Regions from separate parts of the Streptomyces sp. NPDC021224 genome, predicted to be linked through region 1. Evidence: predicted binding sites of a transcription regulator. Region 1 holds the regulator's gene; the other holds the start of a gene.
What was found. The regulator HrcA, encoded in region 1, represses chaperone genes, less so after heat shock. The targets are predictions, from matches to a motif close to TTNGCACTCNGNNNNNCNGAGTGCNAA.
Positions count from the first base shown of each region.

Region 2: a site for HrcA is predicted at 2,801-2,827, ahead of groES (co-chaperone GroES). Genes of this name have one in related genera too.

Region 1 covers NZ_JBIRPW010000005.1:418,754-423,964, reverse strand. Annotated here, with positions in the region: gene ACH4PY_RS16045 (nitronate monooxygenase) at 1-942, opposite strand, end outside; gene dnaJ (molecular chaperone DnaJ) at 1,348-2,481, opposite strand; gene hrcA (heat-inducible transcriptional repressor HrcA) at 2,482-3,498, opposite strand; gene ACH4PY_RS16030 (MBL fold metallo-hydrolase) at 3,700-4,464, shown strand; gene ACH4PY_RS16025 (DUF3097 domain-containing protein) at 4,489-5,211, shown strand, end outside.
Region 2 covers NZ_JBIRPW010000008.1:219,076-224,286, forward strand. Annotated here, with positions in the region: gene ACH4PY_RS21875 (aminotransferase class V-fold PLP-dependent enzyme) at 1-204, shown strand, start outside; gene ACH4PY_RS21880 (GNAT family N-acetyltransferase) at 423-1,226, shown strand; gene ACH4PY_RS21885 (MOSC domain-containing protein) at 1,294-1,950, shown strand; gene ACH4PY_RS21890 (SDR family NAD(P)-dependent oxidoreductase) at 1,980-2,762, shown strand; gene groES (co-chaperone GroES) at 2,976-3,284, shown strand; gene groL (chaperonin GroEL) at 3,420-5,045, shown strand; gene ACH4PY_RS21905 (NYN domain-containing protein) at 5,154-5,211, opposite strand, start outside.

The sequences.
Region 1 (5,211 bases):
GTCACCGGCCGCCGCGGCGGCCTTGCGCAGCGGCGCCGTCAGATGGTGGACCTGCGGATAGCCGGGCGGCGCGTACGGGCCGTGCTCGCGCACGAAACGGTTGACCAGGCCCCGGGCCGGGCGTCCGGAGAAGGCCCGGGTCATCTCGGTACGGGTGAAGACCGGATCGGTCAGCGCCTGCTTGTGCAACAGGCTCGCCCCCGACTCCGGGCACACCAGGAACGCCGTGCCGAGCTGCGCCGCGTCCGCGCCCGCCGCGAGCACCGCGGCGACCTGGCCGCCGCGCATCAGCCCGCCCGTCGCGATCAGCGGCAGCGTCACCGCCTCGCGCACCTGCGGCAGCAGCGCGAGCAGGCCGTCGCCGGTGCCGTCGAGCAGCGGCTCGTCGCGGTGCGTGCCGCGGTGGCCGCCCGCCTCCACACCCTGCACGCACAGCGCGTCCGCGCCCGCGGCCTGCGCGGCCTGCGCCTCCGCCACGGTCGTGACCGTCACGACGGTGTACGTGCCCGCCTTGCGGAAGGCGTCCAGCACCCTGCGGGCGGGGCAGCCGAAGGTGAAGCTCACCATCGGGACGGGGTCCTCCAGGAGGATCGCCACCTTGGCCTCGTACGCGTCGTCCAGACCCGCCTCCGGGTCGCCGAGCGGCACGCCGTACCAGGACTCCTCACCGGCCAGCTGCTCGGCGTACACCGCGACCGCGGAGGGGTCCGTCGCCGTCGGCTGCGGCAGGAAGACGTTCACCCCGAAGGGCTGCGCGCTCTGGTCGCGGAGCTGGCGGATCTCCTCGTACATCGCCTCGGGCGTCTTGTAGCCCGCCGCGAGGAAGCCGACCCCGCCGGACGCGGCTACCGCCGCGGCGAGACGAGGGTTCGCCGCGCCGCCCGCCATCGGGGCCTGCACGATCGGATGTGCCGAGAATGTCGGCAGCCTTGACGCAGCCATGCGCTCACCCTATGTCCTCGCCGGACGAGCCCCTCTGCTGCGCCGGGCACCCGTTTTTCGGGGGGCGCGTGCCGCGCCGGGCAACCGTTTTCAGGTTCGCGGGGAGGCCGCGCGTGCCGCGCCGGGCAACCGTTTTTAGGGGCGCGGGGAACTGCGCGACAAGCCCCCACCGGGGCGCGGGTCGTCACCGACCCAGAGGGTCTCTTCGGTCCGATCCGGACCACCGGCCGGTGGTGGGCTGAGCGCGCAGTTCCCCGCGCCCCTGAAAAACGCGTGCCCGGCGCGGCAAAGGCACCGCCCTCCGCGCCCGGCGAAAAATGCGGCCCGCGCGGCAAAGGCACCGCCCTCCGCGCCCGGCGGGATCGCTTGCCGGCCCACGCAGGGTGGAGGGAGAGCGGCGCGCGCTCAGCGGCCGTTGAAAGCGTCCTTCAGGCGCGAGAAGAGCCCCTGCTGGCCGGGGGCGAACTGCCCGGTGGGGCGTTCCTCCCCGCGCGCCTTCGCCAGGCGGCGCAAAAGCTCCTCCTGCTCCGCGTCGAGCTTGCTCGGGGTCAGGACCTCGACGTGGACGACGAGGTCGCCGCGGCCGCCGCCGCGCAGGTGGGTGATGCCGCGCTGGTGGAGCGGGATCGACTGGCCGGACTGCGTGCCGGGCCGGATGTCGATCTCCTCCAGGCCGTCCAGCGTCTCCAGCGGGCACTTCGTGCCGAGCGCCGCCGCGGTCATCGGGATGGTGACCGTGCAGTGCAGGTCGTCGCCGCGGCGCTGGAAGACGGGGTGCGGGGTCTCGCGGATCTCGACGTAGAGGTCGCCGGCGGGGCCGCCGCCGGGGCCGACCTCGCCCTCGCCCGCGAGCTGGATGCGGGTGCCGTTGTCGACGCCCGCGGGGATCTTGACGGTGAGGGTGCGGCGGGAGCGGACCCGGCCGTCGCCCGCGCACTCGGGGCAGGGGGTGGGCACGACGGTGCCGAAGCCCTGGCACTGCGGGCAGGGCCGGGAGGTCATGACCTGGCCGAGGAAGGACCGGGTGACCTGGGAGACCTCGCCGCGGCCGCGGCACATGTCGCAGGTCTGCGCGGCGGTGCCGGGCGCGGCGCCCTCGCCGTTGCAGGTGCCGCAGGTGACCGCGGTGTCGACCTGGATGTCCTTGGTGGTGCCGAAGGCGGCCTCTTCGAGGTCGATCTCCAGCCGGATCATGGCGTCCTGCCCGCGCCGGACGCGCGAGCGCGGACCGCGCTGCGACGACTGGCCGAAGAACGCGTCCATGATGTCGCTGAAGTTGCCGAATCCGCCGCCGAAGCCGCCGCCCGCGCCGCCGCCGGTGGCGGACAGCGGGTCGCCCCCGAGGTCGTAGACCTGCTTCTTCTGCGGGTCGGAGAGCACCTCGTAGGCGGCGTTGATCTCCTTGAACCGCTCCTGCGTCTTCGGGTCCGGATTGACGTCAGGGTGCAATTCCCGGGCAAGTCGGCGGAATGCCTTCTTGATCTCATCGGGACCTGCGTCGCGGCGTACGCCCAGGACGGCGTAGTAGTCCGTGGCCACTTACGACTCCGCCAGGATCTGTCCGACGTAACGTGCCACTGCGCGTACCGCTCCCATCGTTCCGGGGTAGTCCATGCGGGTCGGTCCGACCACGCCGAGTTTGGCGACTGCCTCGTCGCCGGAACCGTAGCCGACGGCCACGACCGAGGTGGAATTGAGGCCCTCGTGAAAATTCTCATGCCCGATCCGCACGGTCATCGCGGAGTCGGTGGCCTCGCCGAGCAGTTTCAGCAGCACCATCTGCTCTTCCAGTGCTTCGAGCACGGGTCTGATCGTGAGCGGGAAGTCGTGGTTGAACCGGGTGAGGTTCGCCGCGCCGCCCAGCATGATGCGCTCTTCTGGACGCTCGACGAGCGTTTCCAGCAGGGTGGACAGGACTCCGGCGACGGCGGGCCGGTCGTCGGCCTCGAAGCTCTCCGGCAGGTCCGCCACCAGCGGGGGGACGTCGGCGAAACGGCGGCCGACGACCCGGCTGTTGAGCCGCGCCCGCAGATCCGCGAGCACGGTCTCGGTGACCGGGGCCGCGCAGTCGACGAGGCGCTGCTCGACCCGGCCGGTGTCGGTGATGAGCACGAGCATGAGCCGGGCGGGCGCGAGCGCGAGCAGTTCGACGTGCCGGACCGCGGAGCGGGTCAGCGACGGGTACTGCACGACGGCGACCTGCCGGGTGAGCTGTGCCAGCAGCCGTACGGTGCGGGCCACGACGTCGTCGAGGTCGACCGCGCCCTCCAGGAAGTTCTGGATCGCGCGGCGCTCGGCGGACGACAGCGGCTTGACGCCGGCCATCTTGTCGACGAAGAGCCGGTAGCCCTTGTCGGTGGGGATGCGGCCTGCGCTGGTGTGCGGCTGGGCGATGTAGCCCTCGTCCTCCAGCACCGCCATGTCGTTGCGCACGGTGGCGGGCGAGACGCCGAGGTTGTGGCGCTCCGTGAGCGCCTTGGAACCGACCGGCTCCTCGGTGCCGACGTAGTCCTGGACGATGGCGCGCAGGACCTCGAGTCTGCGTTCGCTCAGCATCGCGCACCTCCAGCCGCTCGTTCTCGTGCCGTGTCCGTCACCCTGGCGGGCCCTGGCACTCCGCCGTTTCGAGTGCCAGCTTCCCCGGAGCCAGTGTACGGCGAGGCAGCAAGGGCTCGGCAAGGGTGCGCGGCGCACCGGGTCCGGGGAGGCGGCGGCGGACGGCCCCGCGGCGGCGATACGGTCACCCCCGTGGAATCTGTGGACGGTACGGAGGGTCCGGGTACGGGCGGTTCGGGCGGTACGGGTGGTACGTCGTGGGAGCAGCTCGCCCCCGGGGTCGCCCGGCGCCGGCTGCCGCATCTCGACGTCACGATCGGCCTGGTCGTGGGCGCCGACGCGGTGCTGCTGGTGGACACCGGCTCGACGCTGCGCGAGGGCGCCGAGCTGCGCGCGCAGGTCGCCGCGCTCACCGGGCGCGATGTGACGCACATCGCCCTCACGCACGGCCACTTCGACCACGTCCTGGGCACCGCCGCCTTCCCCGGCGCCGAGATCTACGCGCACCGCGCGCTCGGCGCCCGGCTGCGGGCGGAACGGGACGCGCTGCGCGCCTGCGCCGTCGCGTACGGCACCGATCCGGCCGAGGCCGCGGAGGCGGCGGCCGCGCTCGCCCTGCCGACCCGGCCCGTCGCCGGCGAGACCGTCATCGACCTGGGCGAACGCGTCGTGCGGCTGGTCCACCCCGGCGCCGGGCACACCGCGCACGACCTGGTCGTGGTGGTCCCGGGCGGCACCGTGAGCGATCCCACGGTGGTCTTCTGCGGCGATCTCGTCGAGGAGTCCGGCGAGCCCCAGGCGGACGACGACGCCGTCCCGGACCGCTGGCCGGACACCCTGGACGCGCTGCTCGCCCTCGGCGGCGAGACCGGCCGCTACGTGCCCGGCCACGGCGCCGTGGTCGACGCGCGCTTCGTCCGCGCCCAGCGGGACGCGCTCGCCGAGCGGTTCGCCGCCGGGAGCTGACCCGGGCTCGTTACGATCGCCCGCATGCGCAGCAGGACGTACGACGGCGATCTCACCCCGCCCTGGAAGAAGCCGGCCCCCGTGCCCGAGGTCCCGGCCGACGCCGACCTCGTGGTCGAGGAGGCCACGACGGGCTTCTGCGGGGCGGTGGTGCGCTGCGAGAAGACCGCGGAGGGCCTGACCGTCACGCTGGAGGACCGCTTCGGCAAGCACCGGGTCTTCCCGATGGTGCCGCGCGGCTTCCTCATCGACGGCCGCACCGTGACGCTGGTACGCCCGCAGGGCGCGCCGAAGCCGCGCGGACCGCTGCTGTCCGCGTCCGGCTCCATCGCGGTGCCGGACGCGAAGGCCCGGGTGGCGCGCGCCGGGCGGATCTACGTCGAGGGCAAGCACGACGCCGAGCTGGTGGAACGGGTGTGGGGCCACGACCTGCGGGTCGAGGGCGTCGCGGTGGAGTTCCTGGAGGGCGTCGACGACCTGCCGTCCGTGGTCGCCGCCTTCGGCCCCGCGCCGGACGCGCGGCTCGGCGTCCTCGTCGACCACCTCGTGCCCGGCTCGAAGGAGTCCCGCATCGCCGCGCAGGTGTCCGGGGCGGACGTGCTGGTGGTGGGCCACCCCTTCGTCGACGTCTGGGAAGCCGTCAAGCCCTCCTCGGTGGGCATCCCCGCGTGGCCGCGCGTGCCGCGCGGCCAGGACTGGAAGACCGGGGTCTGCGACGCGCTCGGCTGGCGCATGAGCACGGGCGAG
Region 2 (5,211 bases), on a different contig from region 1:
CGCGACGGCTTCACCGCACTGGGCTACTCCCCCGTGCCGGGGCCGTCCGCGATCGTGGCCGTGCCCGGGGTGCCGGCCGCGGTGACGGAGCGGCTGCGCGCCGCGGGCGCCGTCTTCGCCGCCCGCGCGGGGAACGTCCGGCTGGCGCCGCACTTCTACAACACCGCCGCCGACGTCGACCTCGTCCTGGCGGCGGCCGGCTGACCGGATCCGTCCGCATCCCTCCATATTCATCTGCATCCGTCCGAAAAAAACAGGCTCCCTGAGATGCGCTTCGCCGCGGCCCGCACCGACAAGCGCAGGCACACCTCCCGCACCGGCCGTACCTCCGGCGCGAGCTGACCGCGAGGCCCTCCCGTGCCGGCGGCGGTCGCCCGGAAATGCGGTTGGCCTGCCACGACGGCGGTGGTGGAATGCCGTCAATGGACAACAACCACGTACTCGCGCTCTTCGACCGCCAGATGCGCCGCGACGCCCCGCCGGAGAGCCCCACCACCCGGGTCGACCGCCTCGACGGGGTCGTACGGCAGGTCGGTGCCGGGCCCCACGAATGGTGCGGGGTCCTCTGGTCCGACCTGGACGAGGCGACCGCGGACGCCGCGATCGCCGCCCAGCTCGCCTGGCTGGGCACCGCCGAGGCGGCGGACCGGGAGTTCGAGTGGAAGACCTACGCGCACGACAGCCCCGCCGACCTCGGTGAGCGCCTGCGCGCGGCCGGTTTCACGCCCGAGCCGCCCGAGACGCTCATGATCGGCGACATCGCCGAGGTCATCGCGCACACGGAGGGCGCCGCGCTGCCCGCGGGCGTGCGGCTGGAGCCCGTCACCGACACCGCGGGCGTGGACCTGGCCGCGGCCGTCCACGAGCAGGCCTTCGGTACGAGCGCGGAACGGCTGCGGGCCCGCATGCTCGACCAGATCGCGGAGCGCGGCGACACCGTGAGCATCGTGGTCGCGATGGCCGGCGACGAGCCGGTGTGCGCGGCCCGGATGGAGTTCTGCCCCGGCACGGACTTCGCCGGGCTGTGGGGCGGCGGCACCGTCGAACGCTGGCGCGGCAAGGGCATCTACCGCGCACTGGTCGCCCACCGCGCCCGGCTCGCGCAGGCCGCGGGCTACGGCTACCTCCAGGTCGACGCGTCCGACCAGAGCCGCCCGATCCTCCAGCGCCTCGGCTTCGCGGCGCTCAGCGTGACGACCCCGTACCTGATCACCGCGCCCGCGTAGGCACCCACCGCACCCGTACCCACACACCCGCGACCGCGCCCGCGCTCGGGCGGAGGAGGCACACCCCGTGCACGTACTGAGCGTCAACGTCGGGCGGCCGCAGCCGAACCCCTGGAAGGGGCTGGAGGCGACCGGCATCGACAAGCAGCCCGTCACCGGGCCGGTCGCGGTCACCGCGCCGGGCCCCAAGGGCACGGGCGCGGTCGGTCTGGCCGGGGACCGGGTGTACGACGTCAAGCACCACGGCGGCACCCACCAGGCCGTCTACTGCTTCGCACGCGAGGACCTCGACCGCTGGGCGGCGGTGTTCGGCCGCGCCCTGCCCAGCGGTTCCTTCGGGGAGAACCTGACGACCACCGGCTACGACGTCAACGAGGCGCTGATCGGCGAGCGGTGGCGCATCGGCGGTCCCGGCGGGCCGCTGCTTGAGGTGTCCTGCCCGCGCATCCCGTGCGTGACGTTCGCCGGGTGGCTCGGGGAGCAGGGCTGGATGAAGCGCTTCACGCAGGACGCGCGGCCCGGCCCGTACCTGCGGGTCGTCGAGCCGGGCGAGCTGGCCTCGGGCGACGCGCTGGAGGTCGTCCACCGCCCGGCCCACCACGCCGTGACGGTGAGCCTCGCCTTCCGCGCCCTCACCACCGAACCCGGGCTGCTGCCCCGCCTGCTGGACGCCGACGCGCTCCCGCCGGAGGATCTGGCGGCGGTCCGCAAACGCCTGGGCTGAGGGCGGGGGCGGCCCCGTACGCTGCCCGCATGACGACTTCCCTCATCACGGGCGCGACGGCCGGCATCGGCGCGGCCTTCGCCCGCCGGCTCGCCGCCGACGGGCACGGCCTGGTGCTCGTCGCGCGCGACGCGGTACGGCTCGGCGAGCGCGCCGAGGAGCTGCGCGGGCGCTACGGCGTCGACGTCGAGATCCTGCAGGCCGACCTCGCCGGGGACGCCGGCATCGCTGCGGTCGAGGAGCGGCTGCGCAGCCCCGTCCTGCCGCCGGTGGACGTCCTGGTCAACAACGCGGGCTTCGGCCAGAGCGGGCGCTTCCCCGACGCCCCGATCGGCGACGAGCTGCGCATGCTCACACTGCACTGCGAGGCGGTGCTGCGGCTCACCGCGGCCGCCACCGAGGGCATGCGCGAGCGCGGGCGCGGCTTCGTGATCAACGTGTCGTCGGTCGCCGCGTTCATGCCGCGCGGCACGTACGCGGCGAGCAAGGCGTGGGTCGTCCGCTTCACCGAGGGCGCCGCCCTCGACCTGCGCGGCTCCGGCATCCGCTTCCTCGCGCTGTGTCCGGGCTTCGTCCGCACCGAATTCCACCAGCGGGCCGGCATGGACGCGAGCCGGCTGCCGCGGTTCGCCTGGCTCGACGCGGACGCGGTGGTCTCCGCCGCGCTGCGCGACCTGGCCCGCGGCCGCGTCGTGAGCGTCCCGGACGTCCGCTACAAGGCCGCGGTCGCGCTGGCCCGGCACGTCCCGTCGCGGCTGTTCGCCGCCGCCTCCACGACGGCGGGCCGCCGCTACGACCCCAAGCGCGGCTGAACGATCCTCGGTCGTACGTTCCTCCGCCACGCACACGGCTGGCACTCCGCTTGACCGAGTGCTAAGAGCGGCCTACGCTCACTTCTGGCACTCAGCGAGCCTGAGTGCCAGAACTCAGCGACGAGGCAGGTCCGGCACCCGCGACGACGGGCCTACCAGGTCGCCGACCCTGACAGACACTCCCGTGAGCCCTTTGAAGGGGGAGGTCGGATCGTGACGACCGCCAGCACCAAGGTTGCCATCAAGCCGCTTGAGGACCGCATCGTGGTCCAGCCGCTCGACGCCGAGCAGACCACGGCCTCCGGCCTGGTCATCCCGGACACCGCCAAGGAGAAGCCCCAGGAGGGCGTCGTCCTGGCCGTGGGTCCGGGCCGCTTCGAGGACGGCCAGCGGCTGCCCCTCGACGTCGCCGTCGGCGACGTCGTGCTGTACAGCAAGTACGGCGGCACCGAGGTGAAGTACAACGGCGAGGAGTACCTCGTCCTCTCGGCCCGCGACGTTCTCGCGATCGTCGAGAAGTAAGTCCCGGCTGCACAAGCCCTTGATCCCGCCCCGGGTGTCCGTGTCCTTGAGGCCGGGTCCCCGGGGCGGGGTTGTTCCGCCGTCCTTTTCGTCCGTGACGACGTGTTAGACGAGTAGACGAGGTAGTTCGCAGGCATGGCCAAGATTCTGAAGTTCGACGAGGACGCCCGTCGCGCCCTGGAGCGCGGCGTCAACAAGCTCGCCGACACCGTGAAGGTGACCATCGGCCCCAAGGGCCGCAATGTCGTCATCGACAAGAAGTTCGGCGCGCCGACCATCACCAACGACGGTGTGACGATCGCCCGCGAGGTCGAGCTGGAGGACCCGTACGAGAACCTGGGCGCCCAGCTCGTCAAGGAGGTGGCGACCAAGACCAACGACATCGCGGGTGACGGCACCACCACCGCGACCGTGCTGGCCCAGGCGCTGGTCCGCGAGGGCCTGCGCAACGTCGCCGCCGGTGCCTCCCCGGCCGCCCTCAAGAAGGGCATCGACGCCGCGGTCAAGGCCGTCTCCGACGAGCTGCTGGCCACCGCGCGTGCGATCGAGGGCAAGGACGACATCGCCGCCGTCGCCGCGCTGTCCGCGCAGGACAAGCAGGTCGGCGAGCTGATCGCCGAGGCGATGGACAAGGTCGGCAAGGACGGTGTCATCACCGTCGAGGAGTCCAACACCTTCGGGCTGGACCTGGAGTTCACCGAGGGCATGGCCTTCGACAAGGGCTACCTCTCGCCGTACTTCGTCACCGACCAGGAGCGGATGGAGGCCGTCCTCGACGACCCGTACATCCTCATCCACCAGGGCAAGATCTCCTCGATCCAGGACCTGCTGCCGCTGCTGGAGAAGGTCATCCAGGCCGGTGGCTCCAAGCCGCTGCTGATCATCGCCGAGGACGTCGAGGGCGAGGCCCTGTCCACCCTGGTCGTCAACAAGATCCGCGGCACGTTCAACGCCGTCGCGGTCAAGGCGCCCGGCTTCGGTGACCGCCGCAAGGCCATGCTCGGCGACATCGCCACCCTCACCGGTGCGACCGTCATCGCCGAGGAGGTCGGCCTCAAGCTCGACCAGGCCGGCCTGGACCTGCTCGGCTCCGCCCGCCGCGCCACCATCACCAAGGACGAGACCACCATCGTCGACGGTGCCGGCGACAAGTCCGAGATCGAGGGCCGCGTCTCCCAGATCAAGGCGGAGATCGCCACCACCGACTCCGACTGGGACCGCGAGAAGCTCCAGGAGCGCCTCGCGAAGCTCGCGGGCGGCGTGTGCGTCATCCGCGTCGGCGCGGCCACCGAGGTCGAGCTGAAGGAGAAGAAGCACCGCCTGGAGGACGCGATCTCCGCGACCCGCGCGGCCGTCGAGGAGGGCATCGTCTCCGGCGGTGGCTCCGCGCTCGTCCACGCCGTCAAGGTCCTCGAAGAGAACCTGGGCAAGGACGGCGACGAGGCCACCGGCGTCTCCGTCGTCCGCCGCGCCGCCGTCGAGCCGCTGCGCTGGATCGCCGAGAACGCCGGCCTGGAGGGCTACGTCATCACCTCCAAGGTCGCCGAGCTCGACAAGGGCCACGGCTTCAACGCCGCCACCGGCGAGTACGGCGACCTGGTCAAGGCCGGCGTCATCGACCCGGTCAAGGTCACCCGCTCCGCCCTGGAGAACGCCGCGTCGATCGCCTCCCTCCTGCTCACGACCGAGACCCTGGTCGTCGAGAAGAAGGAAGAGGAGCCCGAGGCGGCCGCCGGCCACAGCCACGGCCACTCCCACTGACCCCTCACCGGGCCACGACGCCCGCCACCCCCTCCCGGGGGGTGGCGGGCGTTCGCCGTTTCCGGGGTGGGCACCGGCTGGGGCGGAGGAGCCGCAGGGCACCGGCGGCTACTGCCAGTACGTGGGGCGTACGTACTTGGTCCCTGTCACGGGACTGATGACGACG